Regions from separate parts of the Streptomyces sp. NPDC001787 genome, predicted to be linked through region 1. Evidence: riboswitches for the same ligand, from Rfam matches in the RefSeq annotation. Region 1 holds a riboswitch; each other region holds the start of a gene.

Region 1 (10,007 bases):
GGTCGGCGTCGTGAACACCGGCACCTACTACCTCTGCTACCTGGCGCTGCTGACCCGGCTGCCGTACATCGCCGCGCACGTCCTCGCCTTCGCGCTCTCCATGACCGGGTCCTTCTTCCTCAACTCCCGCTTCACCTACCGCACCCGTCCCACCTGGCGGAAGTTCCTGCTCTTCCCGCTCACCAACGCCGCCAACTTCCTCATCACGACCGGCGGTGTGTACGTCCTGGTCGGCCTGGCCGGGTTCAGCAGCCGCTACGCCCCGCTGGTCGCCGCCGCGGCCGCCATCCCGATCACGTTCGTCGTCTCCCGCGCGATCATGCTGCGGCCGGACCGGCGGCCGGGGCCCGCGGTCGAACGGATGCCCTGATCGGCCCCGTACCGGCCCCACATCCCCAACTCCTCCCGAATCGTTGGTCGAATCGGTGGCCCGAACCACATCCACTGCCTAACATCGATCACCGCAAGGCTTTGTGCACTGATGCACAAACTCTCCCCGGGAGGCTCCTTTGCACCGCCGTCGCACCGCGCTCTCCGTCTCCGCCGCACTGCTCGTCGCGGCACCGCTTCTCTCCGCCTGCGGCAGTCAGGCCCATCCCGGCGCCGCCGCCGTCGTCGGCGGGGACCGGATCGAGGTGTCGACGGTCCAGGCGCAGGCCGCTGACGTCCGCAGCGCCCAGCGGAGCTCGCCGCAGGCGGCCCAGCTGGTGAACAGGTCCGGACAGCTGGGCCGGGCCAAGCTGCACAGCCTGATCTTCGGCCAGATCCTGGACCGCGCCGCCGAGGACGCCGGGGTGAGCGTCAGCCGCAAGGAGATCCAGGAGGCACGCCTCGCGAGCGCCGCCCAGTCCGGGGGCGAGGAGCAGCTGAAGGCGATGATGCTCCAGCAGCGCTGGGTGGCCCCGGACCAGATCGACGGCGACATGCGCCGGGACGTCCAGCTGCCGAAGCTGGCCGAGGCCCTCGGAGCCGACCTCGGTTCCCCCGCCGGGCAGCAGGTCGTGGGCGAGGCCCTCACCAGGGCGTCGGAGGCCCTGGACATCGACGTCAACCCGCGCTTCGGCGCCTGGGACGACCAAAAGCTCCAGCTCGGCGACTACAAGGCGTCCTGGATCACCCAGGTCACCAAGGCCGAGGCGCCCGACCCGCAGGCCGGCGCCTGAGCCGCCCCGGGCGTTCGCGGTCGTCACGGGGCCTGTCGCGGGGCCGGGGTAGGTTCGAGGGGTGAACGCTGAAGCCCCCGGCGGCCCCGGCCGCATCGTCCTGCTCACCGCCAGCCACCGGGTCGCCCCCGGACTGCTGTCCTGGCCCGCGTGGCAGACGCTGCACGCCGCCGACCGCGTGCTCTGCGCCGAGCGGGACCACCCGCAGCTGCCCTATCTGCGCGAGGCCGGTGTCACGGCCGAGCACGCCGCCCCGACCGCCGAGGAGCTCGTCGCCGACTGCGCGGGCGGCCGGAGCGTGGTGGTGCTGGTCGGCGGCGAGGGCAACCGGCCGCTCACCGACGGACTGGCCCGTCTCGGCGGCTCGGGCCGGGTGGCGATGCCCGATCTGGAGCTGCTGCCCGGTTCGTACGACCTGCCGGGCGCCAGGCTCCTGGACGTGGTCGAGGTGATGGACCGGATCAGGCGCGCCTGCCCGTGGACCTCGCGCAAGACGCACGAGGGCCTCGCCAAGTACGCCATCGAGGAGGCGTACGAACTGGTCGAGGCGATCGAGGACGGTGACCGCGACGAACTGCGCGAGGAGCTCGGGGACGTCCTGCTCCAGGTCGTCTTCCACGCGCGGATCGCCGAGGAGGACCCCGAGGACCCGTTCGCCGTCGACGATGTCGCGGCCGGTCTCGTGGAGAAGCTGATCCACCGCCATCCGCACGTCTTCGGCGACGAGAGTGCCGAGACCCCGGAGGACGTCCGCGCGCACTGGCTGCGGACCAAGGCGATCGAGAAGCAGCGCGAATCGGTCACCGACGGCGTCCCTCTCGGCCAGCCCGGTCTGGCCCTCGCGGCCAAGCTCGGCAGCCGGGTCCGTACCGCCGGGCTCGAAGTCGCCCTGCCCACGGGCGAATCCACGGCTGAGTCCACGGGCGACACCACGGGTGATTCCACCGGCGGCTCCACCGGCGGCTCCATCGGATACGAACTGCTCGCCCTCGCCGTACGCGCCGAACGCGACGGCATCGACCCGGAGGCCGCCCTGCGCGCCGCCGCCCGTGCCTACCGCGACGCGATCGTGGCGGCGGAGCGCAACACCCGTTAGTACGGTGGTGCCAGGGCCGTTCGAGGTGTGGGGGACAGGGCGTGAGCGCGGAATTGGAATCGCTGGCCGATGACTTGATGCGGGTGATGGCGGGCGGGGAGTGGAAGCGGTTCCGCTCGGACGCCAAGCGTGTCCCGGGGAACGTCCTGGGCAACTTCGTGGTCAGGCTCGGCAGGATCAAGAACGTGCTGCTGGACGGTGACCCGGACTCGGTCGGGACGGCCTGGTCCATGGTGTTCCGAGAGGTCCTGGACCTGAACCGCAGGTTCCCCTCGGCCCTGTCCGTGCTGAGGGAGACGCTGCTCGCCTTCCCGGCGGGACCCGACGACGCGGTCCCCCTCCGCGAGGACGCCGTACGCCGCTCCTCGCCGGACGGCACGTCCGACGGCCCGGCGGTCGCGACCGGGGCGATCCACCAGGTGCGCGCCACCGGCGACAGCACCCCCTCCGGCGGCCACCGCTCCGACTTCCGGGACGGCGCGTTCACCGGCCCCGTCCAGGGCAATGGCGTACAGAACAACAACTACTTCGGACCGCACGCGTACCACGCCACGCCCCCGGTCACCGAGTGGCAGCAGCTCGGCCGGGCCGACCCGGTCGCCCTCGGCGTGCGGCGCAGCCGCAGGCTCCCCGAGGAGCCCGTCCTGCCCGTATATACGGGACGGGACTGCGACACGCGGCTGGGCGCGCTGGTCCGGGAGGCGGCCCGGTCCGGCGGGCTGGTCCTGGTGACCGGGGAGCCGCTGTCGGGGAAGACCAGGACGGCCTGGGCGGCGCTGTTCAGCAATCTCTCCGGCACGACGCGGATCTACGCGCCCCCGCACGGAACGGACCTGCGGGGCCTGCCCGCCGTCCTGCGCGAGCGGCACGGCGAGAACGCCGTCCTGTGGCTCGACGACCTGGAGGGCCACCTCGGCGAGAACGGCCTGAGCGCGGCGGTGCTCGCCGACCTCGTCGCGCGGGGCACACCGGTGATCGCCACGATGGGCGACGAGGCGTACGACACACACCGCTTCGGCACCCCCGCGAGTGCCCGGGTGCTGATCGGCGTGGAACCGGTCGAGCTGAGCCGCGAATGGAGCCTGGACGAGATGTCGAGGCTGGTCGAGAACATGTCCGACCGCCGGCTGGTGGGCGCGTACTACGCGGGCAACGACCGGGGCGTCACCGAGTACCTGGCCATCGGCCCCGAGCTCGCGGACGAATGGCGTCGCGCCCGCCGCGCCAACGCCCATCCGCGCGGACATCTGCTGGTGCGCGCCGCGATCGACCTGGCCCGCTGCGGGGCCGGCGACGATCTCGCGCTGGACGTGCTGCGCAGGGCGCACCGGTTGTACGGGGCGGAGTACGTCAGGGCCGAGCGGGAGAGCCTCGTGGACGCCCTCGCCTGGGCGTCCGGCGTCCGGCACGGGGTGACCGGAATGCTCGTGGCGGGCCGGGGCAGGAACACCTGGCGGGTCTACCACTCCCTGGTGGCGGACGCGCACGACCAGGCACCGGGCTTCGACTCCCCGGTGCCCCTGGAGATGTGGCCGCTCGCCCTGGAAGTGGTGCGCGGTGTCAGCATGCTCCGCGACGACATCCACCGGCGGGCCCACGCGGCGCTGGAGCCGGACGCGGACGGTGATCCGGACATCCTGATGGTGCTCGGCCGGATCGACCGGGAGTACGGCGACGAGGCCGCCTCGGAGCGCTGGTTCCGCGACGCGGCGGACGCGGGCAGCACCGAGGCCGCCGCCCTGGTGGGGAAGGCGCTGGCCGCCCGGGACGAGGCGGTGGAGGCGATCCCGTATTTGGAGGCCGCGGCGGAGGCGGGCGACACGGAGGCACAGCGTGAGCTCGGCTCCGTACTGGCCGAACGCGCGGAGTTCTGGCTGACCGAGGCCGCGGAGGCGGGCGACGGCCCGGCGGCACAGCGGCTGGGCGACCTCCACCGGGGGCAGGGGCACACGGGTTCCGCCATGCAGTGGTACCTGAAGGCGGCCGCGTGCGGGCAGGAGGCCAATGTCGCGTGGCAGGTCGGCTCGCTGCTCCACGACTGGGAGCAGCCGGAGGAGGCGGAGAAGTGGTACGGGAAGGCCGTCGCGCAGGGCGACGCCAGGGCGATGAACAATCTGGCGCTGATCCGTGACGAGGCGGGCGCCAAGGAGGAGGCGGAACGCCTCTACCGGCAGGCCGCGGAGGCCGGGAACTCCAGTGCGGCCTGCAACGTCGGCCATCTGCTGCAGGGCCGGGGAAAGACGGAGGAGGCGCGGCACTGGTTCGAGCTGAGCCATGGGATGGACGACTACAACGCGGCCTACGCGCTCGCGGTGATGCTGGAGGACGAGGGCAACGAGGCCGAGGCCGAGGAGTGGTTCGGCAAGGCCGTCGAGGCCGGACACCACTGTGCCGAGCAGGCGCTCGCCGATCTGCGGGCGGCCCGTGAGGAGGGGCCGGATAACGTCGAGGGGTGAACGCCAGCCCCGCCGAGCCCCCCGCCGACGCCCCCGCGCCCGCGCACTCCGACGCCCCTGAGCCCCCCGCCGACGCCCCCGCGCACTCCGACGCAGCCGAGCCCCCCGCCGACGCCTCCGCGCCCGCCCCCGTCTGCCCGTACGCCCCCGACGCCTCCGACGCCTCCGGAGACGCCGCCCCCGCGCCCGCGCCGCCCGCCCCCGAACTCTTCACCTGGGAGTTCGCCACCGACCCGTACCCCGCCTACGCATGGCTCCGCGAGCACAGCCCCGTGCACCGCACGACGCTGCCCAGCGGGGTCGAGGCCTGGCTCGTGACGCGGTACGCGGACGCCAAGCAGGCTCTCGCCGACTCCCGGCTCTCCAAGAACCCGGCGCACCACGCCGAGCCGGCGCACGCCAAGGGGAAGACGGGCATCCCGGGGGAGCGCAAGGCGGAGCTGATGACGCATCTGCTGAACATCGACCCGCCGGACCACACCCGGCTGCGCCGGCTCGTCTCCAAGGCGTTCACTCCGCGCCGGGTCGCGGAGTTCGCGCCGCGCGTGCAGGAGCTGACGGACCGCCTCATCGACAACTTCATCGAGGAGGGGAAGGCCGACCTCATCCATGACTTCGCCTTCCCGCTCCCCATCTACGCCATCTGCGATCTGCTGGGCGTTCCGCGTGAGGACCAGGACGACTTCCGGGACTGGGCGGGCATGATGATCCGCCACGGCGGCGGGCCGCGCGGCGGGGTGGCCCGGTCGGTCAAGAAGATGCGCGGCTATCTCGCGGAACTGATCCACCGGAAGCGGGAGGGCCTGGGGGCCGGGGGCGAGGACGACGACCTGATCTCGGGACTGATCCGGGCGAGCGACCACGGAGAGCACCTCACCGAGAACGAGGCCGCCGCGATGGCCTTCATCCTTCTCTTCGCCGGATTCGAGACCACGGTCAACCTCATCGGGAACGGCACGTACGCCCTGCTGCGCCACCCGGAACAGCGGGCGCTCCTCGATCGCGCGCTCGACGCGGGGGACACGGAGCTGCTGGCCACGGGCGTCGAGGAACTGCTGCGGTACGACGGGCCGGTGGAGCTGGCCACCTGGCGCTTCGCGACCGGGGCGCTGACGCTCGGGGGGCAGGACATCGCCGCGGGCGAACCCGTGCTCGTCGTGCTCGCCGCGGCCGACCGGGACCCGGAACGGTTCGAGGACCCGGACACGCTCGACCTCGCACGGCGTGACAATCAGCACCTCGGTTATGGGCACGGCATCCACTACTGCCTGGGAGCACCGCTCGCCCGGCTGGAGGGGCAGGCCGCGATCGCGACGCTGCTGAGACGCCTTCCGGAGCTGCGACTTGCGGGAGAACCGACCGATTTGCGGTGGCGTGGAGGTCTCATCATGCGTGGACTGCGCACGCTGCCGGTGGAGTTCGAGCCGGGGCGGCGGCGCGACGGAAGTGACGCTGCGTCAACTCTGTGACTTTCACGTGATCTGCGCTGCATCGACTTGTGACACACGTTCGAGTCCCGCTAGGTTCACCGTTCAACGCCTCGAACGGGGCGTCACGTGATTCGCCGGTCACCTCAGTACCCACCAGTCAGTCGCACGGAAGGCAAATCCCATGGGCTCCGCGAACGGCAGACACCGCCGCCCTCGCCAGGCACCCGCCATCGTCGTCGCCGCGGGCGTGACGGGATCGGCCATCGCGATCCCGCTGCTCGGCGCGGCCGGTGCGCACGCCGCCGAGGCCTCGACCTGGGACCGGGTCGCGGAGTGCGAGAGCGGCGGCATGTGGAGCGCCGACCTCGGCAACGGCTTCTACGGCGGGCTCCAGTTCTCGCAGGACACCTGGTCCGCGTACGGCGGCACGGCGTTCGCGCCCCGGGCCGACCTCGCCAGCCGCTCGCAGCAGATCGCCGTGGCGGAGAAGGTCCTGGGCGACCGGGGCCCGAAGGCCTGGCCCAGTTGCGCGGTGATCTCCGGACTCGCGACGGACAGCTCGCTGCCGGGCGTCGACCCCGGGGCCGCCCCCTCCGCCGGCCCTTCGGACGCGGCGCCGGCGGACGGAGCGTCGGACGGCGGGACGGACGGGACGGCGGACGAAGCCGGCGGCAATGGCGCGCCGGCCGGGAACGACGCCTCCGGCGAGGCGGCCGACCCCTCGTCGAGCCCTTCCGCGCCGCCCGCGAGCGCTTCCCCGAAGGCGTCCGCACCCGGGGGCTCCGCGGCACCTGACGCCCCGAAGGGCGCGGACGGCACCGGCGGCAAGCACCGCGGTACGCCGGCCCCCGAGGAGAGCCGGGCCGCGGACCGGGACGGCGGGCGCGAGTCCGGCCGGCATGCCTCGCGCGGCGAGGGCGAGGCGCGCGAGGGCGGTACGGCACCCGTCGGCGGCGACTACACCGTCCGGCCGGGCGACAGTCTCTGGGCGATTGCTGACGCACAGAAACTCCCCGGCGGATGGACCGCGCTGTACGAGGCGAACAAGGATGCCGTCGGCGTGGACCCGGACCTGATCCTGCCCGGCCAGAGCCTTGACCTGGGCCCGGGAACGGCCCCCTCCGGCGATGTCGAAGGCGCCACCGCCAACTGATCCAATTCGGGAAAACGCCCCGAAATCCGGGGCAGTTCAGAGGCCTATGTCCACTTATGCGTAAGTGAGACATGGGTCTCTTTGCTTCAACTGGCGTGTCTGGTCCGCCGGGTCCGCCCACATCGCCCCCGACCTGCGGAAACGTTCCCCCGCTGATGGCAAGTAAGGCCTGATTGGCCGGTATGTCCATCTTTGAATGTGGGGGTTGCCTGTGTTTACGGTCGGAACCGCTCGCACCGCGGGCCCCGTCGACCGTCACGCCGAATCCTGCCGTCGGTCGAAGGGAACAGACGCGTAAAGCGCCGTAGGCAGGAGCGGGGGACCCAGGTAAGCGCCGGGCCCGGTCGACTCGTCCCGTACGAGAGCGATCAGGACCGGCTTGGGGTGGAGTCGCGTGCTAGGACACGCGGCCGGGCAACTCACTTGGCCCGAACCCGACAGCTCACCTCGTAGGCGTCGGTGAGGAGAAGTTCCATGCTGCGTAACAGCAAGGGCAAGCACCGCCGCCCGTCCAAGGCCGTCCGTGTCGCCACGCTCGCCGGTGTCGCCGGTGCCGCCGTCGCCGTCCCGCTGATGGGCGCGACCGGCGCCTCCGCCGCCTCCGTCTCCACCTGGGACGCCGTCGCCCAGTGCGAGTCCGGTGGCAACTGGTCCATCAACACCGGCAACGGCTACTACGGCGGTCTGCAGTTCTCGCAGTCCAGCTGGGCGGCCGCCGGCGGTACGCAGTACGCCGCCCGTGCCGACCTGGCCACCAAGGCCCAGCAGATCGCCACCGCCGAGAAGCTCCTCGACATGCAGGGCCCCGGTGCCTGGGCCTGCGCCGGTGCCGGCGGGCTGACCAACGACGGTGTGGACCCGGGTGTCGACACCGGCTCCGGCCAGGCCGAGCAGGAGCAGGCGCAGCCGAAGCAGCAGGCCCAGCCGAAGCAGCAGGAGCGCCAGGCCGAGCAGCCCGCCTCCCGCGGCGAGCAGCGCACCGCCCCGGCCGCGCCCAAGGCCGAGTCCGCCAAGACCGTGACGACCCCGACCGGTCAGAAGGTCCAGAAGGGCGACGGCGAGTACAAGGTGAAGTCCGGCGACACCCTCAGCAAGATCGCTGAGAAGGAAGGCGTCAAGGGCGGCTGGCAGAAGGTCTTCAAGCTCAACGGCGACATCATCCAGGACGCCGACCTGATCTTCCCGGGCCAGCAGCTCCACCTGAAGTAGTCCCGCCCGGCCCGGAGCGCCCCCGCTCCGGCCGGAGCGGCTCACGGCTTCTCCTCCCTCCCGAGGGGGACGTCCGGCGGCATCTCCCTCGGCTCCGCCCCCGGCCCGGCGCGCTCACCCCCGTGCGCGCCGGGCCGGGGTGTTTTGACTGTGCGGCCGGCTCCGTGCGTTCAACTTCTGTAGTTACCGGTCAGTAAATTTCTTGACCTTTCTCCCGTTATGCGGGCCCTTGGGTCCTTTTTCGTCCCAGGAGACGGGCGGTCGGCCGCCCGACGGGGCCGAGCCGGTTAGGCTCGTGTCGCAAGGCCACAGTGACCCTGCACAACCAGCGTCATATCCCAGAAGGAGATGCCTCGTGCCGTCCATCGACGTCGTCGTAGCCAGGGAAATCCTCGACTCCCGGGGCAACCCCACGGTCGAGGTCGAGGTTGGCCTCGACGACGGCAGCACGGGACGTGCTGCTGTTCCGTCCGGCGCCTCCACCGGTGCGTTCGAGGCCATTGAGCTTCGCGACGGTGACCCCAACCGCTACCAGGGCAAGGGCGTCGAGAAGGCCGTCCTCGCCGTCATCGAGCAGATCGGCCCGGAGCTCGTCGGTTACGACGCCACCGAGCAGCGCCTCATCGACCAGGCGATGTTCGACCTGGACGCGACCGAGAACAAGGCCTCGCTCGGCGCCAACGCCATCCTCGGTGTCTCGCTGGCCGTCGCCCACGCCGCGTCCGAGGCGTCCGACCTGCCGCTCTTCCGCTACCTCGGCGGCCCGAACGCGCACCTGCTGCCCGTTCCGATGATGAACATCCTGAACGGCGGCTCGCACGCCGACTCCAACGTGGACATCCAGGAGTTCATGATCGCCCCGATCGGCGCGGAGTCCTTCTCCGAGGCCCTGCGCTGGGGCGCGGAGGTCTACCACACCCTGAAGAAGGTCCTGAAGACCAAGGGCCTGTCCACCGGACTCGGCGACGAGGGCGGCTTCGCCCCGAACCTGGAGTCCAACCGCGCCGCCCTGGACCTCATCGTCGAGGCCATCAAGGAGGCCGGTTACGTCCCCGGCCGCGACATCGCGCTCGCGCTCGACGTCGCCGCGTCCGAGTTCTACAAGGACGGCAGCTACGAGTTCGAGGGCAAGTCCCGCTCGGCCGCCGAGATGACCGAGTACTACGAGGAGCTCGTCTCCGCGTACCCGCTGGTCTCCATCGAGGACCCGCTGTACGAGGACGACTGGGCCGGCTGGAAGGTCATCACCGACAAGCTCGGCGCCAAGGTGCAGATCGTCGGCGACGACCTCTTCGTCACCAACCCGGAGCGTCTGGCCCGCGGCATCGAGGAGGGCTCCGCCAACGCCCTGCTCGTCAAGGTCAACCAGATCGGTTCGCTGACCGAGACCCTGGACGCCGTCGAGCTGGCCCAGCGCAACGGCTTCAAGTGCATGATGTCGCACCGTTCCGGTGAGACCGAGGACGTCACCATCGCCGACCTCGCCGTCGCCGTGAACTG
Region 2 (10,007 bases), on a different contig from region 1:
GAGAGGCATCGCCATGATCCGACCTGCCGCCCGTTACGTCCTGCCGGAGTTCACCGAGCGCACCGCGACCGGGACCCGGACCCTGGACCCCTACTCCAAGCTGCTGTCCGAGCGGATCGTCTTTCTCGGCACCCCGGTCGACGACACCGCGGCCACCGACCTGATCGCGCAGTTCATGTATCTGGAGCACGCCGAACCGGACCGGCCCATCTCGCTCTACATCAACTCCCCCGGCGGCGAGTTCAACGCCATGGCCGCGATCTACGACACCATGCAGTACCTGGCGTGCGACGTGGAGACGTTCTGCCTCGGCCAGGCTTTCTCCAGCGCCGCCGTGCTGCTGGCGGCGGGCGCACCGGGCCGCCGACATGCCCTGCCCGGCGCCCGGGTAGTCATCCGGCAGCCGACGCTTGACGAACCGGTCCGGGGCCAGCCGTCCGATCTCGAAATCGAAGCACGCGAGCTGATGCGGGTGCGCGAGATGCTCGCGGCCATGCTGGCCCGCCACACGGGCCGGTCCACGGAGCGGATCACCGCCGACATCGAGCGCGACACCATCCTCGACGCCCGGGCCGCCCTGGCGTACGGGCTCGTGGACCACGTCATGGAGAACCGCGGCCCGTCCCGGCCGCCGCACCCCCCGAGGTGAACCGACCATGCTTCCACCGGAGTATCCGCCGCTCCCCGCGCTGACCCGCGCCGAGGGGGAGTTCATCGACCGTTACCTGGAAGTTCTCGACCAACTGGGCCGGATCAACCCGGCCCGCGGCAGTGACACCTATGGCGCGCTCCGGGCCGCACAGGCCCTGGCCTCCCGGGCTACGGCGCTGCGCGACGCCCTGGCGCTGATGCACGAACGGGGTGAGGCGCAGATCCACGCGTCGACGCTGGCGCGGGCCATGCGCCTGCTCGACGGGGAACGCCGCGCCGGCCGGGTCACCATGCCCCCGCCACCGGTGGGCTGACCCCGTCCCAGGCCCGCCACCGGGCCGGGGATTCCGCCCGTCCGCTCTCCCGGCACCGGCTCCGGCTCCGTACCCGGCACCTCATCCGCCACCGGCTCCCGGCTCCCGCTCACGGGGAGCCGGGACTTCGCCACGCCCGGTCCGGCCTGGCCACGCCTCACCAAGCCTCGCCCCGCCACACCTCATGCGCCCTTCCGCGCCCCGCCGCACCTCTCCGCGCCCGCCCCGCGACACGCCCGGCAAGGAGATCAGATTTCCTCCCTCGTTCGGCGTAGGCGGTCCCCCTCGCGAGGGACAGCCCAACTTGCGCTCAGCGCGTGGACAGTACTCGGAATCTGACGTTCCGTCGCTGGTACGAGACTGGTCGCGCAGCCCGGCCGAGGGCGGAAATCGGGCTCGTCCACCCGAACGGATCAGTCGTGACGACTCTCACAAATCGCTGTTTCAGCTCGGAAATCCGGCACTCCGTGAGTCAAGATCCCTGGGACGACAAGCCCCCGCCACCGCGGCGGGGCGGTCCGGGCGGACGCCGAGTCCTGCCGCTGCCCGGATGACTGGTCGACAGAAGTGGATCGGCAGGAGTGGAGGACCCGAGCACAACGGGTCGGCCGGGCAACCGGTCGCCCCTCGGGGTGAAGCCGCCAAGTGCGGCCGGGCAACTTCGCCAGCCCGAACCCGACAGGTCATCCTTCACAGGCGGCTGACGAAGGGTTGCGCATGACTGCGCAGGTACATGTCCCGTCTCTGCTCACCCGGGCCGGTACGGCCTCGGTCCTCACCTTGGCCGTCGGCTCCGCCATGCTGGCGCCGGGGCTGGTCAACGAGGCCGAGGCCGCCACGCACTCGACGAAGGCGCTCACGATCGCCGCGTCGAAGAAGGGATCGCCCTACAAGTACGGAGCATCCGGTCCGCGCCGGTTCGACTGCTCGGGGCTGACTCTCTACTCCTTCAAGAAGGCCGGCAAGAAACTCCCGCGCACGGCCCAGCAGCAGTACAACAAGACCCACCACATCTCGAAGTCGAAGCGGAAGAAGGGCGATCTGGTCTTCTTCCACTCCGGCCGCAGCGTCTACCACGTGGGCATCTACGCGGGCAAGGGGAAGATCTGGCACTCCCCGAAGACCGGGGCGGTGGTCCGGCTGGAGAAGATCTGGTCGAACAGCGTGTGGTACGGACGGGTCCGCTGACCTACGGCCGGACCCGCTTCAGCGCAGCAGCGGTCCGGTCACCAGCACGAGTCCCAGTGCGGTGAGCGCCGCGCCGCTGCCGCCCTCGATCGCACGGGCGGTGCGCGGCCGGCGCAGCCACCGCCCCAGCCGGTCCACCAGCAGGGCCACGGCCGGGAACCAGACGAGCGCCAGCGCCACGACGACGGCCGCGAGCAGCAGGGTCCTGGGCAGCGGCGGCTGCCCCTCGGGCACGAACTGGGGCAGCAGGCTGAGAAAGAGCACCGGCGCCTTGGGGTTCAGCGCGTTGGTCAGAAAGCCCTGTCGCAGGGAGCGTCCCAGCTCCTTCCGCGCGGGACCGGCCTCCGGTTGCGCCGGCCGGTCCGGCTCGGCGGGCCGCCGTCTCAACGCCGACAGGGCGCCGATGCCGAGCCAGAGCACATACGCGCCGCCCAGGAGCTGGACGGTGCGGAACAGTACGGGCAGGGTCACCAGCACTGCGGCCAGGCCCGCCACGGCCAGCGCGGTGTGCACCAGCAGTCCCCCGGCGACGCCCAGCGCGGTGGCGACCCCGGAACTGCGCGAGGCGAGTGCGTTGCGTACGACGACGGTGAAATCGGCGCCGGGCAGCGCGACCATCCCCGCGGCGACTCCCGTGAAGGCGAGCAGTTGTGCGTCCATGGTTACACCCTGGACCGGAAGAGCCTTTAGCGTGTACTTGCAATCTTCTGGGTCTGCCAAAAGGAACGCTTAATGTACGACCCGACACGGCTGGCGGCGCTGGTGGCGGTCGCCGAGGCCGGATCGATCACGCGTGCGGCGGCGCGTCTGGGCTACACCGCGCCCGCGCTCTCCCAGCAGCTGGCCAAGCTGGAGCGCGAGGCCGGTGCGGCGCTCCTGGTCCGTCATCATCGCGGGGCACGGCTGACGGCGGCCGGTGAGCTGCTGGCGGGCCGGGCCAGAAGAGTCCTGGACGAGCTGGACCAGGCGCGGCACGAGCTGGCCCGGCTGGCCGGGCTCTCCGGAGGCCGGCTGCGGGTCGGCACGTTCACCACGGCCGGAATCCATCTGCTGCCGCCGGTCCTGAGCGCGTTCCGGCGCGCACATCCGGATGTGGAGCTCGCCGTGACCGACTACGAGCCGCCCGGGGGAGTCACCGCCGTGGCTGCCGGCGAGGTCGATCTCGCCCTGACCCATGCGTACGAACCCGCGTCCGCGAGTCCCCCGCCCATGGGCGTCGTCGTCGAGCCTCTGCTGGTCGAGGAACTGGTCCTCGTCACCGCGGTCGGCCACCGGCTCGCCGAGGGGACGGGCCGGCTGCCGGTCGCCGAGCTGGCGGGACGGCCGCTGATCAGCAGCGCGCCCACGCATCCGCCCCGGCGCGGGGTGGAGCGCGCCCTGGCCGAGGCCGGCGCCACCCCGGCCGTGGTGTGCGAGTCCCCCGGCTACGCCCTGGTGTGCGCGCTGGTCAGCGCCGGGCTCGGGGTGGCCGTGGTTCCGGAGATGGTCGCCGCGATGTCCCCGACCCCGCTGGCCGTGCGGCGGCTGGATCCGGCGGCCTTCCGCCGGACGATCTCCGTCGTGCACCGGGGCGACCGGGCGACCTCCGCCGCGTCGACCCTGCTGGCACTGATGCGCAGCGGATTCGGACGGGGCGCGGCGCCGAGGTAGGACCGACCGGGACGCCGGGGCCCTGCCCGGACGCCGGGGCCGTGCCCGCGAGCGGTGGACCCCGGCGCGCCCGCTCCCCCGTCAGACCTGACCCGGAACCGTCCAGGGCAGGGCGATCCAGACCGTCTTGCCTCCCTCGGGGGTGGGAGTGACGGTGAGCTGTCCCCCGTACTCCTTGGCCAGGGCCCGGATGATCACCATGCCGCGTCCGTTGTCCTGCTGGACGGCGGCCGGCAGCCGCTGGGGCCAGCGGGGGTGACTGTCCGTCACACCGAGCCGCAGCTCCTCCTCCCGGTCCAGCCGGAGGTCCACGGTGAAGGTGGGGGACAGCCCGAACGTGTGCTGTACGGCGTTGGTGGCAAGCTCCGAAACGATCAGCCGGATGGTGTCGGCGATCTCGGTGTCGTCGGCCAGCCCCCATTCGGCCAGTATCCGGGCGACATACCTGCGGGCCGAGGAGACCGAGACCGGATCACTCGGCAGGGTGACGGTTGCTTCTTGATGATCTGCCATGGCGACGCCGTCCCTTTCCCGCCCCGGCCGACCCGCGATCGGCCGGGATTGTGCTTCGCGCCAGATTGCCACTGATGCTGCCCTCTGTAACGACGATCGGCCAAGATATGCATATATCTGTCGCTCAAAGCGGTGAACTCTGCCCCGGCGGCGCTCGAACGCGCGGCACACTGACCTCTCTGCGGGCCGGTCCCCGTGCGGGCCCGGCTCTCCCTGCACAGCGGAAGGAGGCCGGCATGCTGCACGGTCCCGTGGTACGCCGACGCAAGCTCGGAGAGGAGTTACGCGGCCTGCGCCACGCGTCCGGGCTGACGAGCCGGGACGCGGCGCGGCTGCTCGGCTGGCACCAGTCGAAGGTGAGCCGTATCGAGACGGGTGCCAGTGGTGTCAGCCCCGCCGACGTGACCCGGCTGCTGGACGCGTACGGCGTGCGCGACGCCCAGTTGCGCGCGCTGCTGGAGGTGCTCGCGGGTTCGGCGGGCGGCGGCGGAACAGGCTGGTGGCACGCGTACCGCGGGCTGATCCCTCCCCAGTACCGCGACTTCATCAGCCTGGAGTCCCAGGCGAGGACCGCGCGGACGCTGGAGACCTCGGTGGTGCCGGGACTTCTCCAGACCGCCGACTACGCCCGCGCGGTGACCCGGTCCTCATTGGACGGCCTGCCGGCCGGACAGCTGGATTCCCTGGTGGAGGTACGGCTGACCCGGCAGGGCGTCCTGCGGGCGAACCCGCCGCTGCGACTGACGGCCGTACTCGACGAGGCCGTACTGCGGCGCGAGGTGGGCGGCCCCGAGGTGATGAGGGACCAGTTGTGCCATCTGACCAAGGTGGGTCAACTGCCCCACGTGCAAATTCAGTTACTGCCGTTCACGGTCGGGGGGTACATCGGCCTGACCGGCCCTTTCGTAATTTTCTCCTTTCCGAACATTTCTGATCTGGATGTGGTCGTTCTTGACCACTTGACGAGTAGCCTCTATCTGGAGCGGAAAGAAGACCTTGAGGCGTACAGCTCGGCCTTCCGCACCTTGCAGGCTCACGCGCTGTCGCCGGAGCGTTCGTTGGATCTCATCGCCGCGATCAGCCGCGGCGGCCAGGGGGACTCCGGCTGACCGGCCGTGCTCCCCGCGCACCTTCCGACTGCCCGAGGGAGCATCATGTCCGACCGCCTCGCACAGCCCGCGTTACGGTGGCGCCGCAGCAGCCGCAGCACCGGAATGAACAACTGTGTGGAGACCGCGCCGCTCGACGGCGAACACCTCGCCGTACGGGACTCCAAGGACCTGGACCGGATCCCGCTGCGGATCTCCGCGACGGCGTGGACCTCGTTCGTGACAGGGCTGCACGACCGGCCGGTCAGCTGACCGGAGCGGTCCGGGTCCCGGGAGCGGTGCGTACGACGGTGGCCACCGCGTCCGCGATCTGCTCCCGGGTCAGGTCGGCCCGCGCGGTCAGCCGCAGGCGGGAGATTCCGTCCGGCACCGACGGCGGACGGAAGCACCCCACCACGATCCCGGCCGCGCGGCAGTCGGCCGCCCAGCGCACGGCCGCGTCCGCGGAGGGCGCGCGCAGGGAAACCACGGCGGCGTCGGGCCGGACGGCGGTCAGCCCGGCCGAGGTCAGCCGTTCGTACAGGGTGAGGGCGACCTCGCGGGCCCGGTCCGCGCGCCGCGGTTCACGGCGCAGCAGCCGCAGCGCGCCCAGGGCGCCGCCCGCCGCGGCGGGGGCCAGTCCGGTGTCGAAGATGAACGTCCGGGCCGTGTTGACCAGATGATCGATGACGCGGGCCGGGCCGAGGACCGCGCCGCCCTGGCTGCCCAGGGACTTGGAGAGGGTGAGTGTGGCCACGATGCCCTCGCCGCCCGCGAGTCCGGCGGCGGCGAGCGCGCCGCGCCCCCCGTCCCCGAGCACCCCCAGACCGTGCGCGTCGTCGACCAGCAGTGCGGCGCCCTCGGCCCGGCATGCCTCGGCCAGCGCGGGCAGCGGGGCCGCGTCGCCGTCGACCGAGAAGACCGAGTCGGTCACGGCGAGCGCCCGACCGCCGTGCGCGTGCAGCGCCTTGCCCACCGCCTCGGGGTCCGCGTGCGGGACGACGGCGGTCTCGGCCCGGGAGAGCCGGCAACCGTCCACGATCGAGGCGTGGTTGCCCGCGTCGGAGACGATCAGTGAGCCCCGGGCGGACAGAGCGGTGAGGGCCGCCAGGTTGGCGGCGTAACCGGAGGAGAGCACGAGGGCCGCCTCGAAGCCGCAGAAACGCGCCAGTTCGTGTTCGAGTTCGGCGTGCAGCTCGGTGGAACCGGTGACCAGCCGTGAACCGGTGGCACCGGCACCCCAGTGGTGCGCCGCCGCGGCGGCGGCCCCCGTGACTTCGGGGTGCCGGGTGAGGCCCAGATAGTCGTTGCTCGCGAGGTCGAGGAGTTCCGGTCCGGCGGGGCGCGGGCGGAGCGTCCGGACGAGTCCGGCCGCCGCGCGGCGGCGGGCCTCGTCATTGATCCAGTCGAACGGGGCGAAGGACATGAGCCGGTCCCTTTTGTAGGCAGCTCACAGACCCTAGCCGGGGGCGCAGCAGGTCATGGTGTGGCAATACACACACCCTCACCCTCCTCTCCTGTCTGGTTCCTCCTTGGCTGAAGACCGTGCCGTAGGCCAGGATCATCGCCATGGACCTGCTGCTGAACACGCTGGTGGACAAGGGGCTGCGGCGCGAACTGCCGACCCGCGAAGAAGCGCTCGCCGTGCTGGCGACCTCCGACGACGAGCTGCTCGACGTGGTGGCCGCGGCCGGAAAGGTGCGCCGTCAGTGGTTCGGGCGGCGCGTGAAGCTCAACTACCTGGTCAACCTGAAGTCCGGTCTCTGCCCCGAGGACTGCTCCTACTGCTCCCAGCGACTGGGATCGAAGGCCGAGATCCTCAAGTACACCTGGCTCAAGCCGGACGAGGCCTCGAAGGCCGCGGCGGCCGGCGTGGCCGGCGGGGCGAAGCGGGTCTGTCTGGTGGCGAGCGGACGCGGGCCGACCGACCGTGACGTCGACCGGGTGTCGCAGACCATCGAAGCGATCAAGGAACAGAACGCGGGCGTCGAGGTCTGCGCCTGCCTCGGTCTCCTCTCCGACGGGCAGGCCGGCCGGCTGCGGTCGGCGGGCGCCGACGCGTACAACCACAACCTCAATACGTCCGAGGGGACGTACGGGGACATCACCACCACACACACGTACGCGGACCGGGTGGAGACCGTCCAGCAGGCGCAGGCCGCGGGGCTCTCCGCCTGTTCCGGGCTGATCGCCGGCATGGGCGAGAGCGACGCCGACCTGGTCGATGTCGTGTTCTCGCTGCGCGAGCTGGACCCGGACTCGGTACCGGTGAACTTCCTGATCCCGTTCGAGGGAACCCCGCTCGCCAAGGAGTGGAACCTCACCCCGCAGCGCTGTCTGCGGATTCTGGCCATGGTCCGCTTCGTCTGCCCCGATGTCGAGGTCCGGCTCGCCGGTGGCCGGGAGGTGCATCTGCGCTCGATGCAGCCGCTCGCCCTCCACCTGGTGAACTCGATCTTCCTCGGCGACTATCTGACCAGCGAGGGCCAGGCGGGGCAGGCGGATCTGGACATGATCGCCGATGCCGGTTTCGAGGTGGAGGGTGCGGGAACGACGACGCTGCCCCGGCACCGGGCGGCGGCGGGAGGCGGCTGCGGTTCGCACGACGGCGGCTGCGCGCCCTGCGGCGACGGTGACACGGCGACGTCCGCCGAGGATTCCACGTCCACCGAGGTCCAGGCCGCGCGTACGGATCTGGTGGCGGTCCGCCGCCGGGGCGCCGGGACGGATCTCGCACCCAATGCCTGAGACGCGCTCCCCGCAACGGCCGTCGAACGGCCCGGCCCCGCACACGGTGGCACTCGCCCCCGCCGAGCTGCGCGCCCTGGACCGGGCCCATGTCTGGCATCCGTACGGCCCGATGCCGGGCCGGCGGGAACCCCTGGTCGTGGAGTCCGCGTCCGGCGTACGGCTGCGGCTGGCCGAACCCGCCCACGGACGGACCGAGTTGGTGGACGGCATGTCGTCCTGGTGGTCGGCCGTGCACGGCTACAACCACCCGGTGCTCAACGAGGCGGCCCGCGACCAGCTGGACCGGATGAGCCATGTGATGTTCGGCGGGCTCACCCATGAGCCCGCCGTGCGGCTGGCCGCCAGGCTGGTGGAGATCACCCCGGAGCCACTGCGGCATGTCTTCCTCGCCGACTCCGGGTCCGTCTCGGTCGAAGTCGCGGTGAAGATGTGCTTCCAGTACTGGCGTTCGCTCGGCAGGCCGGCCAAGCGTCGGCTGCTGACCTGGCGCGGGGGCTATCACGGAGACACCTGGCAGCCGATGTCCGTGTGCGATCCCGAGGGCGGGATGCACGACCTGTGGTCGGGGGCGCTTCCCCGGCAGGTCTTCGCCGACGCTCCGCCGGACGGTTTCGACGCGGAGCCGGACCCCGGGTACGTCCGGCGTCTGCGGGATCTGGTCGCGCGGCACGCCGACGAGCTCGCCGCGGTGATCGTGGAGCCGGTGGTACAGGGGGCGGGCGGAATGCGGTTCCACTCGCCCGCCTATCTGCGGGTCCTGCGTGAGGCGTGCGACACGAACGACGTGCTGCTCGTGTTCGACGAGATCGCGACCGGCTTCGGCCGCACGGGAAAGCTGTTCGCCGCGGAACATGCCGGGGTCTCCCCCGATGTCATGTGTGTCGGCAAGGCGCTGACCGGCGGCTATCTGACGATGGCGGCGACGCTGTGCACCTCGCAAGTGGCGGAGGGCATCTCCAGGGGTGACGTTCCGGTGCTGGCGCACGGGCCGACGTTCATGGGCAACCCGCTGGCCGCCGCCGTGGCGAACGCCTCCGTCGATCTGCTGCTCGGCCAGGACTGGGAGCGGGAGGTCAAGCGGATCGGCACCGGACTGGAGGACGGTCTGGCCGCCGCGGCCCGGATTCCCGGGGTCGTGGATGTGCGGGTGCTGGGCGCCATCGGTGTCGTACAGCTCGATCACGAGGTCGACATGGAGGCCGCCACCCGGGCAGCCGTGTCCGAGGGCGTGTGGCTGCGGCCGTTCCGCGACCTCGTGTACACGATGCCGCCCTATGTGACCGGTGATGACGACGTGGCACGGATCTGCCGGGCCGTGTGCGCGGCGGCTCGGGAGGGCTGACATGACGATTCTGGTGGTGTCCGGTACGGGCACCGAGATCGGGAAGACGGTGGTGACCGCCGCCGTGGCCGCGGCCGCCCGGGGCCGCCGGGTCGCGGTGCTCAAGCCCGCCCAGACGGGCCTCGCCCCGGGGGAGCCCGGGGACGCGGCCGAGGTGGTGCGCCTTGCCGGCGGTCATGTGACGCCGGTCGAACTGGCCAGGTTCCCCGAGCCGCTGGCCCCGGCGACCGCGGCCCGGCGGGCGGGTCTCGCGCCCGTGCGGCCCTTCGAGGTCGCCGAGGCGGCCGGAAAGCTGGCCACCGAGCACGATCTGGTGCTGGTGGAGGGTGCGGGCGGACTGCTCGTACGGTTCGACGACGAGGGCGGCACGCTCGCGGACGCGGCGCGGCTGCTGGCGGCGCCGGTCCTGGTGGTGGTGCCCGCGGGTCTGGGCACGCTCAACGCCACGGCGCTGACGGCGGAGGCACTGCGGGCCAGGGGCCTGGAATGCCTCGGTGTGGTGGTGGGCAG
Region 3 (10,007 bases), on a different contig from region 1:
CCAGGAGGTTCGGATAGGCGGCGGGGAGGACGACCGGCTCCCGCTCCTGGCCGTCGTAGTTCGACTGAAAATCGACGGTGTCCTCGTCGATGGCTTCGGTCATCAACGACGTGGCGTCGGCCATCCGGCACTCGGTGTACCGCATCGCGGCCGGCGGGTCGTCATTGCCGAGCGAGCCGAAGTTGCCGTGTCCGTCGACGAGGGGGAGCCGCATCGAGAACGGCTGTGCCATCCGCACCAGCGCGTCGTAGATCGACGCGTCGCCGTGCGGGTGCAACTTACCCATGACTTCGCCGACCACACGGGCGCACTTCACATAGCCGCGGTCGGGGCGCAGTCCCATCTCGTTCATCTGGGACACGATGCGGCGGTGCACCGGCTTCATACCGTCGCGGGCGTCGGGCAGGGCCCTGGAGTAGATCACCGAGTACGCGTACTCGAGGAAGGAGCCCTGCATTTCGTCGACGACGTCGATGTCGAGGATCTTCTCCTCGAAGTCGTCCGGCGGCGGGGTCTTCGTGCTACGGCGGGCCATCGCGGCTGCGACTCCTTCACGGATTCTGATCGGGCAACCTGAGGTTCTGACGCGGACCATTGTGGACCGCCGCACTGACAACGCCGACCTCGACCCGTCCGAAGCGGTCCGAAGGGGCCCCACGGGACCCGCCACGGGCCCCGGTTGCGGCAGCATCTACAGCAACATCGACGGAACGGGAACTTCGCCAGGTGTCGGTGCGCTTGCTTACAGTGGCAGCTCTGGCAGGAAATCCAGTATCGCGATCGAAGGGACGTACATGCCCATGGGTCACACGGCCACAGCACAGGCCGGCTCCGGCGGCTTGACAGCGACCGAGCACCGCCTGGCCAACGGTCTGCGTGTGGTGCTCTCGGAGGACCATCTGACCCCGGTCGCCGCGGTCTGTCTCTGGTACGACGTCGGTTCGCGCCACGAGGTCAAGGGACGCACCGGCCTGGCTCACCTTTTCGAGCACCTGATGTTCCAGGGCTCGGGCCAGGTCAAGGGGAACGGGCACTTCGAGCTCGTACAGGGGGCCGGTGGCTCGCTCAACGGGACGACCAGCTTCGAGCGGACGAACTACTTCGAGACCATGCCCACCCATCAGGTGGAGCTGGCTCTCTGGCTGGAAGCCGACCGGATGGGCTCCCTCCTCGCCGCACTCGACGAGGAGTCCATGGAGAACCAGCGCGACGTCGTGAAGAACGAGCGGCGCCAGCGCTACGACAACGTGCCCTACGGCACCGCGTTCGAGCGGCTGACCGCCCTCGCGTACCCGGAGGGTCACCCGTACCACCACACCCCGATCGGCTCGATGGCCGATCTGGACGCCGCGACCCTCGATGACGCGCGTACGTTCTTCCGCACGTACTACGCCCCGAACAACGCGGTGCTCTCGGTGGTCGGCGACATCGACCCCGAGCAGACGCTGGCCTGGATCGAGAAGTACTTCGGCTCCATCCCCGCCCACGACGGCAAGCAGCCGCCGCGCGACGGCACGCTGCCCGAGGTGATCGGGGAGCAGCTGCGCGAGGTGGTTCAGGAAGAGGTCCCGGCGCGTGCGCTGATGGCGGCCTACCGGCTGCCGCACGACGGCACCCGGGCCTGCGACGCCGCGGATCTGGCGCTGACCGTGCTGGGCGGCGGTGAGTCGTCCCGGCTGCACAACCGTCTGGTCCGCCGCGACCGTACGGCCGTGGCCGCCGGATTCGGGCTGCTGAGGCTCTCCGGAGCGCCCTCGCTGGGCTGGCTGGACGTCAAGACGTCCGGCGGCGTCGAGGTGCCGCAGATCGAGGCGGCGGTGGACGAGGAGCTGGCGCGGTTCGCCGCCGAGGGCCCCACGCCCGAGGAAATGGAACGGGCCCAGGCCCAGTTGGAGCGCGAGTGGCTGGACCGGCTCGGTACGGTCGCCGGCCGCGCCGATGAACTGTGCCGGTACGCCGTCCTGTTCGGCGACCCGCAGCTCGCCCTGACCGCCGTGCAGCGGGTGCTGGACGTCACCGCCGAGGAGGTCCGGGCGGCCGCCGAGGCGGCGCTGCGCCCCGACAACCGGGCGGTGCTGGTCTACGAGCCGCTGGAGCCGGCGGCCGACGAGGCCGACGACGACACCGAAGGCACCGACGCGCCCGAGGGGGCGGACAAGTGAGCGACGCCGCCGCGACTGGAGTAGCCATGGAGTACCACCCGCAGCCCGCCCCCGGCGTGGCCCGGCCCTGGGCGTTTCCCGCCCCCGAGCGCGGTTCCCTGCCCAACGGGCTGACCGTGCTGCGCTGCCACCGCCCCGGCCAGCAGGTCGTCGCCGTGGAGATCTTCCTGGACGCCCCGCTGGACGCCGAGCCCGAGGGGCTCGACGGCGTGGCCACGATCATGTCCCGGGCACTGTCCGAGGGCACGGACAAGCGCAGCGCCGAGGAGTTCGCCGCCGAGCTGGAGCGCTGCGGTGCCACGCTCGACGCGCACGCCGACCACCCCGGCGTCCGGGTCTCCCTGGAGGTTCCCGCCTCCCGGCTGGCCAAGGCGCTGGGCCTGGTCGCCGAAGCGCTGCGGGCCCCGGCCTTCGCCGAGAGCGAGATCGAGCGCCTCGTCGGCAACCGGCTCGACGAGATCCCGCACGAGCAGGCCAACCCCGCGCGGCGCGCCGCCAAGCAGCTCTCCAAGGAGCTGTTCCCGGCGACCGCGCGCATGTCACGCCCACGCCTGGGCACCGAGGAGACGGTGCGGCGGATCGACGCGGCGGCCGTGCGCGGCTTCTACGACGCCCATGTCCGCCCGTCCACCGCGACGGCCGTGATCGTCGGCGATCTCACCGGGGTCGACGTGGACGCGCTGCTCGCCGACACCCTCGGCGACTGGTCCGGAAACGCCGGCCAGTCCCGTCCGGTGCCGCCGATCACCGCAGACGACACCGGCCGTGTCGTCATCGTGGACCGTCCCGGCGCGGTGCAGACACAGCTGCTCATCGGCCGGATCGGCGCCGACCGGCACGACAGCGTCTGGCCGGCCCAGGTGCTCGGCACCTACTGCCTGGGCGGCACCCTCACCTCCCGGCTGGACCGGGTGCTGCGTGAGGAGAAGGGCTACACCTACGGTGTCCGCGCCTTCGGCCAGGTCCTGCGCTCGACGGCTCCGGGCTCGGCCTCCGGGCCGGCGGGCGCCGCGATGCTGGCGATCAGCGGCTCGGTGGACACCGAGTCCACCGGACCGGCGCTGGCGGACCTCTGGACGGTGCTGCGGACCCTGGCGGCCGACGGGCTGACGGATGCCGAGCGCGAGACGGCCGTGCAGAACCTCGTGGGGGTCGCGCCGCTGAAGTTCGAGACCGCGGCGTCGGTCGCGGGCACCCTGGCCGACCAGGTCGAGCAGCACCTCCCGGACGACTTCCAGGCCCACCTCTACGCCCGTCTCGCCGAGACGGGCACGGTGGAGGCGACCGCCGCCGTGGTCAACGCGTTCCCGGTGGACCGCCTGGTGACGATCCTGGTGGGGGACGCGGCGCAGATCGAGGAGCCCGTGAAGGCCCTCGGCATCGGTGAGGTCTCGGTCGTCAGCGGCTGACTCTCCGGGTACGCGGTCAGCGGGCGCTCGATGCTCCCGCTGTCGCATACCGGGGCACAGGGGACCCCGGTGCGACTCGTCGCGCCGGGGTCTTCCCTTTTGCCCCCTTAATTCCCTTTGTCAGGGAAATTGCCCTTCTGTCCTGTGGGATGAGCGACAAAACCCGCTGTCCGTTTGGTGCGGGAAAGTTGTGCCGCTTAGCGTCGGCTCCGCTGTCCGTCATCCGTATGCCGCGCCCGCGGCGCCGGGCAGCCATCGCCGAGTCCCCGTCAGGCGCGAGCCTGGGGAGCCGGGGACCCACGAAGTCCCTGGGGTGAATCGGACGCCCGTGCCCCGTACGAGGCCCAGGTGTCCGTAGGAGACCTTCCTGCTCCGAACCCGTCAGCTAACCCGGTAGGCGAGAAGGAAGGAAAGGATCAGCCCCTCCATGGCGTTCACCCGTGCCACCGGGAAGCACCGTGCCCCGAGCCGCCTGACGCGCAAGCGCGCCCAGGTCGCCGGCGTCGCGGCTCTGGCCACCACCGGCGTCATCGGCGGTATGGCCTCCCCGGCCCTCGCCGCGGACTCCGAGGCCCGCCCCGTCGGCGACACCGGCCTGACCGCGGTCATCGCGATCGACGCCACGCTCGCCCAGCAGATCGACGCCCAGGCGAAGGTCCAGGAGCACCAGGCCGAGGTCGCCGCCGAGGCGAAGGCCAGGGCCCTCGCGGAAGCCGAGGCCAAGGCCGCCGCCAAGGCCAGGGCGAAGGCGGAGGCCGAACGCAAGGCCGAGGCCCGCGCCGAGGAAGCCCGCGAGGACAGGGCGCGCGCCGCCCGCGCCGCCGAACGCGCCCGGCTGAACTCCTTCCACCTCCCGGTCGCCGGCTCGTACATCAGCACCGGCTACCAGTCCAGCGGTTCGCTCTGGTCCTCCGGCAGCCACTCCGGCGTGGACTTCCACGCGGCCTCCGGCTCCTCCGTCGTCGCCGTCGGCGCCGGTACGGTCGTCGAGGCCGGCTGGGGCGGCGCGTACGGCAACAACATCGTGCTCCGGATGACGGACGGCACGTACACCCAGTACGGCCACCTCTCCTCGATCGGCGTCTCCGTCGGCCAGAGCGTCACCTCCGGCCAGCGGATCGGCCTCTCCGGCTCCACCGGCAACTCCACAGGCCCGCACCTGCACTTCGAGGCGCGTACCACGCCCGAGTACGGCTCCGACATGGACCCGGTCGCCTACCTGCGCGCCCACGGCCTCGACGTCTGACCGTCTCCGCACCCCGCGGAAGGCCCCGGCTCCGCCGGGGCCTTCCGCGTTTCCCGGACCGGAGCCGTGGGAGCCGCCGGAGCCGCGGGGTCACCGGACCCTCCGCCGAGGTGCCCGGTGACCGAAAGATATCCCCCGGATTTCCCTGCGCCATCGGAAATTCCGGCCGATTGTCATAGAGTCACGGAACAGGCGTCGGCCGGCCGCGTTCTTCGCGGGGAATATGGCGGAGGTTCGGACATGCGCATTCCCGCGCATTCGGTATGCACGGCAATCCGTGACGACATCGTCTCCGGTGTCTTCGAGCGCGGCAGCCGCCTCACCGAGGAGGTGCTCGCGCGGCGCTACGGAGTCTCCCGGGTCCCGGTCCGCGAGGCGCTGCGCACCCTGGAGTCCGAAGGTTTCGTCGTCACCCGCCGGCACGCCGGCGCGTGTGTGGCCGAGCCCACCGAACAGGAGGCCGCCGACCTGCTGGAGCTCCGGATGCTCCTGGAGCCCCTGGGGGCCGCACGTGCCGCCCAGCGGCGCACCGAGGCCCATCTCAAGGTGCTGCGCGGCCTGGTCAGGCTGGGCCAGGAGCGGGCCCGCAGGGGCGAGGGCGAGGATCTGCGCCCCCTGGGCGGCTGGTTCCACGAGACCCTCGCGCAGGCCTCCGGCAGCCCCGGCCTCATCGCCCTTCTCACCCAGCTGCGCCACAAGACCGCCTGGATGTACGCGGTCGAGCGGCCCGTCCGCCCCGCCGACTCCTGGGCCGAACACGGCGCCATCGTGGACGCCGTGGCGCGCGGCGACGCCGAACGGGCCAGGGCGCTGGCCGCCCAGCACGCCGAGCGGGCCATCTCCGCGCACCGGCCGCGCCGCACCGCCCGCCGGGGAGCCGGCGCTCCGGGCCGGGACCGGGTGAGCGATCCGCAACACGGCGTAAACATCGCGAGTGCCCGGAATTAACAATTACGCCGTATACAAAGCGAAGTAATTCCGCAGGGCTTTGTTTCCGTTGCCCGAATCAGGTCGGGGAGTCATGCCGTGCGGTAATCGCTTGCCGATGGGAATGAAAGAGCCGCGGTTCCCCGTCGGGATACCGCGGCTCGGTCGGGGAAGAAACCCCGGTCTGATCCGTGCGGGAATCAGACCGTCTCGGGCAGCTCCTCAAGACCCTCGGCGACCAGCTTCGCCAGACGGTCCAGGGCGGCCTCCGCGTCGTCCGCGTCGGAAGCGAGCACGATCTCCTCGCCGCCCTGCGCGCCCAGGCCGAGCACGGCGAGCATGGAGGCGGCGTTCACCGGGTTGCCGTCGGCCTTGGCGATCGTCACCGGGATGCCGGAAGCCGTGGCGGCACGGACGAAGATGGAAGCGGGGCGGGCGTGCAGGCCCTCGGCCCAACCGACGTTTACGCGGCGCTCAGCCATGGTTCTGCCCTTCACGAATCAATGGTTGTCTAGACCAGTCTCTCATGCAGTGCGCGGTGCTGTGCCCGACCTCCGTTCCGGCCGCGCCACCGGTCGGCCTCCCCAGACTGCCCCGGCCCCGCCCCCTCCGCGACCGGTGTGCCGGCCGTAGGCTTTGGCCATGCACCCGAAGCCGGAGCAGAGTCCGCATCACGTGTACCCCGACCACTGGGAAGCGGACGTGGTGCTCCGCGACGGTGGCACCGCGCGCATCAGGCCCATCACCACCGACGACGCCGAGCGGCTGGTCAGCTTCTACGAGCAGGTCTCCGACGAGTCGAAGTACTACCGCTTCTTCGCCCCGTACCCGCGTCTCTCCGACAGGGACGTGCACCGCTTCACCCATCACGACTACGTCGACCGGGTGGGCCTCGCCGTCACGATCGGCGGTGAGTTCATCGCGACCGTCCGCTACGACCGGATCAACGAGCAGGGGCGGCCCGCCTCCGCTCCCGCCGACGAGGCCGAGGTCGCCTTCCTCGTCCAGGACGCCCACCAGGGCCGCGGGGTGGCCTCGGCGCTCCTCGAACACATCGCCGCGGTCGCCCGCGAGCGGGGCATCCGCCGCTTCGCCGCCGAGGTGCTTCCCGCCAACAACAAAATGATCAAGGTGTTCCGGGACGCCGGGTACACCCAGCAGCGCAGCTTCGAGGACGGCTCCGTCCACCTCACCCTCGACCTCGAACCCACCGCCGAGTCCCTCGCCGTCCAGCGCGGCCGTGAACAGCGGGCCGAGTCGCGCTCGGTGCAGCGGCTGCTGGCCCCCGGCTCCGTCGCCGTCATCGGCACCGGCCGCACCCCCGGCGGGGTGGGCCGCACCGTCCTGCGCAATCTCCTCCGCTCCGGCTTCACCGGGCGCGCCTACGCGGTCAACAAGGCCTTCGACGACAGCCTGACGACGCTGGACGGCGTCCCCGCGCACCGTTCCGTCGGCGAGATCGGCGAGCGGGTCGACCTGGCCGTCATCGCCGTCCCCGCCCACCGGGTGCCCGAGGCGGTGGCCGACTGCGGCGAGAGGGGCGTCCAGGGGCTCGTCGTGCTCTCCGCCGGATACGCCGAACTGGGCGCCGAGGGCCGTGAGCTCCAGCGCGAACTGGTCCGGCAGGCCCGCTCGTACGGCATGCGCATCATCGGCCCGAACGCGTTCGGCGTCATCAACACCGCCGAGGCCGTCCGGCTGAACGCCTCCCTCGCCCCCGAGTCGCCCGCCCCCGGCCGCATCGGCCTGTTCACGCAGTCCGGAGCCATCGGGATCGCCCTGCTCTCCGGCCTCCACCGGCGCGGCGCGGGGCTCTCCACCTTCATCTCCGCGGGGAACCGGGCCGACGTCTCCGGCAACGACTTCCTCCAGTACTGGTACGAGGACCAGGACACCGATGTCGCCCTGCTCTACCTCGAATCCATCGGCAACCCCCGCAAGTTCACCCGGCTCGCCCGGCGGACCGCGGCCGTGAAACCCGTCGTCGTCGTGAAGGGCGCCCGGCACAGCGGCTCCACACCGCCCGGCCACGCCGTGCCGGTCAGCCGCATCCCCGACGCCACGGTCTCCGCGCTGATGCGGCAGGCGGGCGTCATCCGGGTCGACACGGTGACGGAGATGGTCGACGCGGGCCTGCTCCTGGCCGACCAGCCGCTCCCGGCCGGCCCCCGGGTCGCGATCCTCGGGAACTCCGAGTCCCTCGGCCTGCTCACGTACGACGCCTGCCTCGCCGAGGGGCTGCGCCCGCGCCCGCCCCGGGACCTCACCACGGCGGCGGGCCCGCAGGACTTCCGGGAGGCGCTGGCCGAGGCGCTCGCCGACGGGGCGTGCGACGCGGTGATCGTGACCGCGATCCCCTGGGTCGGGGAGAACGGCGAGGCCGAGACGGGCGACGGCGAGGTCCTGGCCGCGGCCCTGCACCGGGCCGCGGCCGACGGCCCCGCCAAGCCGGTGGCCGTGGTGCATGTGGAGATCGGCGGGCTGGCCGAGGCCCTGGCCGCCGCCACCGGCACGGTGACCCGGCCGCGCACCGGGGCGACGGCCTCCGGCGGCGGCACCGCGCGCCCCGTGAACGGCCCGCCCGCCCCCGGCACGCAGACCGCTCCCGGCGCCACGGCCGGCCCCGGCGCCGCACCGCGCACCCCCGGCGCCACGGCGGCACCGCGTTCGGCGGCCCCCACGCCCTCCACGGCCCCCGCCCCCTCCGCCGCGGCCCCCGTGCCCGCCTCGGGCTCGGCTCCCGGCCGCCCCCGGACCGGCCGCATCCCCGCCTACCCCGCCGCGGAACGAGCCGTACGCGCGCTCGCCGAAGCCGTGAAGTACGCGCAGTGGCGGCGCCAGGCCGCCGTACCCGGAAAGGTGCCCGAGTTCCTCGACGACACCATCGACGAACCCGGCGCCGCCGCACTGATCGGCACACTGCTCGGCCCCGACCCCGACCCGCGCGGCCGGCCGCTCACCCATGACGAGGCCCGCGAACTGCTCGGCCGCTACGGCATCACCGTCCGGCCGACGCTTCCGGCCCGCGACGCGGACTCCGCCGTCGCCGCCGCGGCCCGGCTCGGCTACCCCGTGGCGCTGAAGACGACCGCTCCCCATCTGCGCCATCGTGCCGATCTCGGAGGCGTCCGCCTGGACCTCGCGGGCGAGAGCGCGCTGCGGCGGGCGTACGGCGAGATGACCGACCTGCTCGGCGGGCCCGCCGAACTCCAGCCCGTCGTCCAGGCCATGGCGCCGCGCGGCGTGGACACCGTCGTGCGGGCCTCGATCGACGCCGCCGCCGGGGCAGTCCTCTCCTTCGGCCTGGCGGGCGCGCCCTCCGAACTGCTCGGAGACACCGCCCACCGGCTCGTACCGGCCACCGACCGCGACGCGGCCGAGCTGATCCGGTCCATCCGGGCCGCCCCGGTGCTGTTCGGCTGGCGCGGCTCGGCACCCGTGGACACGGCGGCGCTCGAAGAGCTGCTGCTGCGGGTGTCCCGCCTGGTCGACGACCACCCGGAAGTGGTCTCCGTGGCGCTCGAACCGGTCGTGGTCGCCACCCACGGGCTGACCGTGCTCGGCGCGAGCGTCCGCATCGCCCCGCCCCCCGCCCGTACCGATCTCGGCCCGCGCCGCCTGCCCAGCTACTGACCCGGCGGGCCGCTCGCCCCGGCCCGCCGCCGGCCCCGTCCCGACCCGCCCACAGCGTCCCCGGCAGTCATCGGGCCCCCGTAGGATGGTCCGTATGGCAAAGACCGGTACGACGACCCAGGGGCTGCGCGCGGCGATCGAGCGCAGCGGCTATTACCCGGCCCTCGTGGCCGAGGCGGTGGAGGCCGCCGTCGGCGGAGAGCCGGTCGCTTCGTATCTGGTGCACCAGGAGACCACCTTCGACTCCAACGAGGTGCGCCGTCATGTCACGGTCCTCGTTCTGACGGAGAACCGGTTCATCGTCAGCCACACCGACGAGCAGGCCGCCGACACAAGCTCCCCGACGCCGTACGCCACGACGTCCACCGAGTCGGTCAAGCTCGACCGGATCTCCTCGGTCGTGGTCAGCCGGGTGGTGGCCAACCCGGAGAAGTACGTCCCGGGCACGCTGCCCCGTGAGGTCGTCCTCACGATCGGCTGGGGTGCCGTCTCCCGCATCGACCTGGAGCCCGCCGCCTGCGGCGACCCCAACTGCGAGGCGGACCACGGCTACACCGGCAGTTCCACCGCCGACGATCTGAGCCTGCGGGTCAGCGAGGCCGGTGACGGCCCGGACACCGTCCGCCAGAC

What was found. A riboswitch is a leader RNA that binds a small molecule or an ion and turns the genes downstream of it on or off. The one in region 1 is predicted to bind cyclic di-AMP.
Region 2: it holds a riboswitch for cyclic di-AMP, as region 1 does, so the genes downstream of both, ABT170_RS24810 (C40 family peptidase) here and ABT170_RS16890 (transglycosylase family protein) in region 1, are expected to answer to the same signal.
Region 3: it holds a riboswitch for cyclic di-AMP, as region 1 does, so the genes downstream of both, ABT170_RS22360 (M23 family metallopeptidase) here and ABT170_RS16890 (transglycosylase family protein) in region 1, are expected to answer to the same signal.

Annotation. Positions count from the first base shown of each region.
Region 1 covers NZ_JBEOZE010000010.1:174,267-184,273, forward strand. The annotation lists gene ABT170_RS16860 (GtrA family protein) at 1-370, shown strand, start outside; gene ABT170_RS16865 (SurA N-terminal domain-containing protein) at 510-1,163, shown strand; gene ABT170_RS16870 (nucleoside triphosphate pyrophosphohydrolase) at 1,225-2,259, shown strand; gene ABT170_RS16875 (tetratricopeptide repeat protein) at 2,301-4,715, shown strand; gene ABT170_RS16880 (cytochrome P450 family protein) at 4,712-6,184, shown strand; gene ABT170_RS16885 (transglycosylase family protein) at 6,327-7,298, shown strand; cyclic di-AMP (ydaO/yuaA leader) riboswitch at 7,589-7,769, shown strand; gene ABT170_RS16890 (transglycosylase family protein) at 7,773-8,507, shown strand; gene eno (phosphopyruvate hydratase) at 8,863-10,007, shown strand, end outside.
Region 2 covers NZ_JBEOZE010000019.1:121,726-131,732, forward strand. The annotation lists gene ABT170_RS24800 (ATP-dependent Clp protease proteolytic subunit) at 14-649, shown strand; gene ABT170_RS24805 (hypothetical protein) at 657-965, shown strand; cyclic di-AMP (ydaO/yuaA leader) riboswitch at 1,515-1,679, shown strand; gene ABT170_RS24810 (C40 family peptidase) at 1,683-2,153, shown strand; gene ABT170_RS24815 (LysE family translocator) at 2,172-2,813, opposite strand; gene ABT170_RS24820 (LysR family transcriptional regulator) at 2,886-3,803, shown strand; gene ABT170_RS24825 (ATP-binding protein) at 3,885-4,316, opposite strand; gene ABT170_RS24830 (helix-turn-helix domain-containing protein) at 4,553-5,425, shown strand; gene ABT170_RS24835 (DUF397 domain-containing protein) at 5,471-5,677, shown strand; gene ABT170_RS24840 (aminotransferase class I/II-fold pyridoxal phosphate-dependent enzyme) at 5,670-6,830, opposite strand; gene bioB (biotin synthase BioB) at 6,974-8,152, shown strand; gene ABT170_RS24850 (adenosylmethionine--8-amino-7-oxononanoate transaminase) at 8,145-9,497, shown strand; gene bioD (dethiobiotin synthase) at 9,499-10,007, shown strand, end outside.
Region 3 covers NZ_JBEOZE010000016.1:82,113-92,119, reverse strand. The annotation lists gene ABT170_RS22375 (DNA gyrase/topoisomerase IV subunit A) at 1-535, opposite strand, end outside; gene ABT170_RS22370 (M16 family metallopeptidase) at 795-2,162, shown strand; gene ABT170_RS22365 (M16 family metallopeptidase) at 2,189-3,571, shown strand; cyclic di-AMP (ydaO/yuaA leader) riboswitch at 3,818-3,985, shown strand; gene ABT170_RS22360 (M23 family metallopeptidase) at 3,999-4,817, shown strand; gene ABT170_RS22355 (GntR family transcriptional regulator) at 5,058-5,765, shown strand; gene ABT170_RS22350 (HPr family phosphocarrier protein) at 5,945-6,226, opposite strand; gene ABT170_RS22345 (bifunctional acetate--CoA ligase family protein/GNAT family N-acetyltransferase) at 6,387-9,377, shown strand; gene ABT170_RS22340 (DUF5998 family protein) at 9,472-10,007, shown strand, end outside.